DNA from 2 places in the Butyricicoccus sp. genome. Region 1 is predicted to be linked to the other one. Evidence: riboswitches for the same ligand, from Rfam matches in the RefSeq annotation. Region 1 holds a riboswitch; the other holds the start of a gene.
The links. A riboswitch is a leader RNA that binds a small molecule or an ion and turns the genes downstream of it on or off. The one in region 1 is predicted to bind cyclic di-GMP.
Positions count from the first base shown of each region.

Region 2: linked by a shared signal. The riboswitch ahead of ACWVX6_RS01915 (S-layer homology domain-containing protein) and the one ahead of ACWVX6_RS10390 (S-layer homology domain-containing protein) in region 1 are both predicted to bind cyclic di-GMP.

Region 1 covers NZ_CDRQNY010000042.1:27-3,130, reverse strand. Annotated here, with positions in the region: gene ACWVX6_RS10390 (S-layer homology domain-containing protein) at 1-1,874, opposite strand, end outside; cyclic di-GMP riboswitch class I at 1,921-2,008, opposite strand; cyclic di-GMP riboswitch class I at 2,148-2,240, opposite strand; partial or broken gene ACWVX6_RS10385 (transglutaminase-like domain-containing protein) at 2,517-3,104, opposite strand, start outside.
Region 2 covers NZ_CDRQNY010000003.1:65,140-68,243, forward strand. Annotated here, with positions in the region: gene ACWVX6_RS01915 (S-layer homology domain-containing protein) at 1-1,839, opposite strand, end outside; cyclic di-GMP riboswitch class I at 1,895-1,988, opposite strand; cyclic di-GMP riboswitch class I at 2,126-2,218, opposite strand; gene ACWVX6_RS01920 (transglutaminase-like domain-containing protein) at 2,495-3,104, opposite strand, start outside.

The sequences.
Region 1 (3,104 bases):
CGTGTAATGCCGTTCTGCGGACGGACGGTGCTGTCCGGATAGCCTACGATGTAAGCATAGTGGTCATCGCCGTTCAGACCGGTCGGTACATTATCCGGAATGGTAACGGTGGGCTTGCGGCTGCCGCCGCCACCGCCGCCGGAGGATTTTTTCGTAAAGGTCCATACGCCGTGCAGCGTAAGGTCTGCGGTCAGCTGCTGCTCGCCAGTCAGAACCGTACCGTCATCCTTTTTCCAGCCGTTGAAGGAGAATGTACCGTTCACGCCATCCTTCGAGCCGGACACGCTGGCCGGAACCTCTGCAACGGTATAGCTGCTGCCCTTAACCAGCGTCTGCTTTGCCGGAGCGGTATAGCCTTCCGGCAGGTCACCGGTAACATCATACGTCAGCGTGTACATCAGCGGATGCGCTGCCTTGAGCGTAATGTACTGCGTGTCCTTTTCAACCGGGGTATACTCATCAATATACCCGTCAGCCGTTTCCGCCGTCCAGCGGCCGATCGGCTCACGAACGCCCTGCGCAGCATTCCATTTATACCAACCGTCATGATACCAACCGGTAATCTCCATATTGTCGGAGGACAGAATGCGGTCGCCGCTCATGTCCTTTGCATTCGGGAGCGTAAAGGTCGAGTTGCTGAAGAAAAACAGGTCGTCGCCTGCGGTCGCTGCGGTATTGTTATACACTGCGCTGTTTGCCGCGATGTTGATATTGGACGCAGTCGCGTAGATGCCGCCGCCGTAGCCGGATGCGATGTTGTTGCACAGTGCGCTGTTTGCCACGATGTTGATGTTCGTGGAAATATTTGCATAGATAGCACCGCCGTAGGAAGCGTTATTTTCTAAACAATTGGTGTTATTGCCAATCGTCAGTTCTTCTATCTCATGAACAGCAATGGCACCACCATAGACGGCGGAATTTTTCTCAAAGGTGCAGTCTGTAATATCGAGCGTTCCATGGTCAACATACACCGCTCCGCCCATATTATTTGTGACATTTCCCGAAAAAGCGGAGCCAGTAATGGCGCATTTCACATTTCTAGCCAGCTGAATTGCTGCTCCAGCAGCCTTTCCGGAGTGGTTTTCTTCAAAAGTGGAATTTACAATCGTTGTATTGCCACTGCGAGACTGTATTGCTCCGCCCTGATTTTTTTCAAACCGACATTTTGCAACTTCAAGGTCTCCTTCCCACTCAATTGCACTGCCGGAACCAGCATTTTTCAGAGTGCCGTTTTTCACAATAAGTTTTGAGGGCCAACAATTTGAGCTACCGGTTCGCCAGATACACTTCTGAGAATTTCCATCAATACTGTATTGGTTCAAATCGATGGTTAATTCGCCGTCAAAATTCTTAGTTACTTCAACTTTGACACTCTCTGTAATATCTTTCAGCAGTTCAATGGTGTCGCCCGGCTTAGCCGCTGCCATCGCGTCAGCAACAGTCGGATACATGGTATCGCCGATCTTTGCAGCGTTTTTCGGTGCTTCCGGTTCTGCCGGAGTTTCCGGTTCTGTCGGGTTCTCCGATTCTGCCGGAGTCTTCGATGTGGATGTGCTGCCTCCTGCAGTGGTGTTCTCACCTGCAGGTTTTACGTCCTCAGAAGGCTGACCGTCCTCGGAATTTGTGTCCTTAGGAGACTGGCCTTCCGTCTTAGGCGCTTCGGGGTTTGTGTCCTCAGAAGACTGACTGTCCATCTGAGACACTGCGGGATTTGCGTTTGTTTCATTTTGAGCAGCAGACTGAACCTGCTCCTGCGTTGTCATTTCTTTCTGCTCCGTTTCATCCGCTGCAAATGCGAACGGAGACATCGTCAGCATCATGGATGCCGCCAGAATGCTGGCTAAGAATCGATTATTTTTTCCTGTTTTCATCATGAAAACCCCTCCTTCAATAGTAAAAGACTACTATGAAGAAGCTGCATTAGGAAACCGGCTGCCATGCGGAATACCTTCCGTTTAGGCCCTTGGCTTTGCGAGACCGGCTTTCACCGATGGTGCCCTTGTCTGTACAACTTACTCCTTATCGAGTAGCACAGATGGTTGGTTCTTTTTGAAATGGCTGTTGGCAACGCAGAATGGTTGTTCAGTCTCCAAATAAAATACCCCCTTTACAGCGCGCATAGCTCTGCAAGGGGGTAACAAAGTACCTTTGGCAACCGGCTGCCATGCGGAAGAAAGTCTTCCGTTTAGGCCCATTTAGCTTTGCGACACCGGTTTTCACCGGCTGTGCCTTTGTCTGTACCTGTACCCCTTTACGGAAGTCATGCACAGAATTTTACGATCTTTTCTGTCGGCAGACACGCCGGACTGCATACACAGCCCTTTGCCTGCGCAGGACAGAAATCCTCCGGATCCTCTTCTTTAGTATACCATAAATGCCCGCGAACAACAAGCAAATACTGTAAAAACGAAGAAGAGTTTCAATCCGGAATCGCTTTTTATGCAAGAAATCGCCGCTGATCGGGCATAAACATATCCAATCAGGACCATTTGCATACAAAATAAAATGAAAAAGTGTTAAGCCGCAGCTACTGCAAGCGCATCGCTGGTGTTGGTGTAGGTCAGCGGAGATACACAGTCATGCAGGGTTTTTGCGTTCTTCACGCTGCGGGTAACCGCGTAGGTCAGATCAATCTGATACCACTTGCCATTCAGGTTTACCTTGTTCCAAGCATGGTAACTGGAGCCGACATAGCCCTTAGTCAGTGCGCACGGGATGCCCTGGCTGCGGCACATTGCTGCAAACAGCGAGGAAAAATCGTAGCAGATACCGGTAGTGCCCTTCAGGGTAGCGGCGGTATCCGGGATGTACTTGGTGATCTTGCCACTGGTGATCTCATTCACCAGCTTGTTATCATAAGTATAACGGCTTGCCATATAGTTGTAGATGGCGATAACCTTAGCCTCGTCGGTCTTAGCGTTCCTGCAGAGTTCAGCAGCCTTAGCGGATACCGTATCACCCTTGGAGAACTGAACCTCGGAAGTGGAGGCCAGATACGGAGCATAGCTGTCCTTAACGGTTACGTTCATGGACTTGGACTCGACCTGCTGATAGGACGTACCGGAAACGTTGCGGTACAGCGTTACGGTGTACTTGCCGTTGCC
Region 2 (3,104 bases), on a different contig from region 1:
GTCACCCTGCTTCTCGCCGTCAACGTAGTAGGTTACGGTATACTGGCGGGTAATCGGCTTAAATACTGCGATGTAAGTTACGTCCTTAACCACTGCGATAGTAGTCGGGTCAACCAGTGCAGTATCTGCGGTGCCTGCCAGCTTCCAACCTGCAAACTCGTAAGTATACTGCGCGTCAGAAGCCTTGCTTGCCTGATCCTTCGGGTCCTTGGTCGGCTTGTTGTTGTAAGCAACCGTCTGAGTATCGAGAGCATTTACAGCGTTATCAGCATTCTTCCAAGTTACGGTGTACTGGCGGGCAATCGGCTTAAAAACTGCAATGTAGGTTACGTCCGCAGTAACTGCTTGTTCCTTCGGATTAACCAGTGCAGTATCTTCAGTGCCTACCAGCTTCCAACCTGCAAACTCGTAAGTATACTGCGCGTCAGAAGCCTTGCTTGCCTGATCCTTCGGATCCTTAGTCGGATAACCATTGTAGTTTACCGCCTGAGTATCGAGAGGATCTACAGCGTCATCCGAGTTCTTCCAAGTTACCGTGTACTGGCGCGTTACCGGCTCGAATACCGCAATGTAGGTTACGTCCGCAGTCACTGCGCGTTCCTTCGGATTAACCAGTGCAGTATCTGCAGTGCCTGCTAGTTTCCAACCCTTGAACCTGTAATCATACTGAGTGTCAGAAGCCTTGCTTGCCTGATCCTTCGGATCCTTAGTCGGATAACCATTGTAGTTTACCGCCTGAGTATCGAGAGAATCCTCTGCGTCCTCAGAAATCTTCCAAGTTACAGTATACGGATTCGGAATCCACTTTGCGTACAGATGCAGGTCGGTCATCAGAAGATGCTTAGAGCCAACTTCATACTTGTTACCGTCAACATACCAGCCGCCGAAGCTGAATCCGGTCGGGACGGTGAACATGTTATCAAGAACGGTATATGTATCACCGCTCATTGCAGCAACTTCGCGGGAATCGTCGGTCGTGCCGGGGATAGTACCATAGTTAGAATGATAAGTAACCTTAACCGGAACACCGGCTACATAGCCGTCGACATGATAGCCGTCTACCTGATACTTAATGGTGTACCATACAACTCTAATATTATTCACATTAAAGTTTTCGCCCAGTACCGAGAACGGATCAGAGGGATTGGAATCCTTGATGTAGGTTTTGCCATCTTCCGACCAGTTGGCCTTGGTGAAGAAACCGAGGTTTTCCGGAGGATCCAGATATTCGCTTTCAACGCCATCAATCTTGGTATAACCGTTCGTGGCATCGTAGATGCTGTAATTCTTATCAGCAATCTTCTTGCCCTTCGCGGTCAGATAGCCTTTGTAGCCTTTGAAATTGTCGCGGTCGGTAACGCCGCCGTCCGAGGTGTCATTCGGCAGGTAGCTTTCTTGGCCCTGGCTTTCGCCGCTCGTCGGCTTATCACGGTTCGGCAGAAGCACGAAGTACTTGGCTTCCTGCTGCCAATTCCATGCGCGGTCGATTTGAACCTCCTGCACGCTAATTGTATCCGTCGGAGAATTGCTTACTGCATCATTATTCTGAGAATCATTTTCATTGGAATTGCTATTATTGCCAGTCTCCTCGATGTCCGTACCGCCGGACGGTGCCTGTGCAGGATCCTGAGCCTCAGGCTGTCCTTGGGTCCCAGCATCGGGAGTTTGAATGGTGTCTTCTGCGGGAGTACTGTCGACAACCGGCATCTGGTCTTCCGGTGCCGGAAGGGTAGTGATGCCTTCATCGTCGGCCAGCGCCCAGGTCGGGCACATGGTCAGCGCCATGATAGTCGCAAGTGCTCCTGCGAGCAGACGTTTACGCATATTCTTTTTTAACATAGGAATACCTCCTTGGTCAGCGTGCATGCTGATCGAGAGGGATTGCAAATGTATTTCTGGCAACCGGCTGCCATGCGGAGAGAAAAAAACCTCCGTTTAGGCCCCTGGCTTTGCGAGACCGGCTTTCACCGATGGTGCCTTTGTCTGTACAACTTGCTCCTCAACGAGCCGCACAGATCATGTGTTTGTGGGTTTGCGATAATCTCAGAATGCAATGCAGTTTCAACCTCCAAATAAAATACCCCCTTTACAGCGCGCATAGCTCTGCAAGGGGGTATAAAGCACCTTTGGCAGCCGGCTGCCATGCGGAAGAAAGTCTTCCGTTTAGGCCCATTTAGCTTTGCGACACCGGTTTTCACCGGCTGTGCCTTTGTCTGTATCTGTACCCCTTTACGGAAGTCATGCACAGAATTTTACGATCTTTTCTGTCGGCAGATACGCCGGACTGCATACACAGCCCTTTGCCCGAGCCGGACAGAAATCCTCCGGATCCTCTTCTTCAGTATACCATAAATGCCCGCGAACAACAAGCAAATACTGTAAAAGCAAAGAAGAGTTTCAATCCGGAATCGTTTTTTATGCAAGAAATCGCCGCTGATTGGGCATAAACGTATCCCATCAGGACCATTTGCATACAAAATAAAATGAAAAAGTGTTAAGCCGCAGCTACTGCAAGCGCATCGCTGGTGTTGGTGTAGGTCAGCGGAGATACGCAGTCATGCAGGGTTTTGGCGTTCTTCACGCTGCGGGTAACCGCATAGGTCAGGTCAATCTGATACCACTTGCCATTCAGGTTTACCTTGTTCCAAGCGTGGTAGCTGGAGCCGGCGTAACCCTTGGTCAGTGCACACGGGATGCCCTGGCTGCGGCACATTGCTGCAAACAGCGAGGAAAAATCGTAGCAAATACCGGTGGTGCCCTTCAGGGTAGCGGCGGTATCCGGGATGTACTTGGTAATCTTGCCGCTGGTGATCTCATTTGCCAGCTTGTTATCATAAGTATAGCGGCTTGCCATGTAGTTGTAGATGGCGATAACCTTAGCCTCGTCGGTCTTGGCGTTCCTGCAGAGCTCAGCAGCCTTAGCGGATACCGTATCACCCTTGGAGAACTGAACCTCGGAAGTGGAAACCAGATACGGAGCGTAGCTGTCCTTAACGGTTACGTTCATGGACTTGGACTCGACCTGCTGATAGGACGTACCGGAAACGTTGCGGTACAGCGTTACGGTGTACTTGCCGTTGCCCTTATCGAGAGAGAAGGAAGCA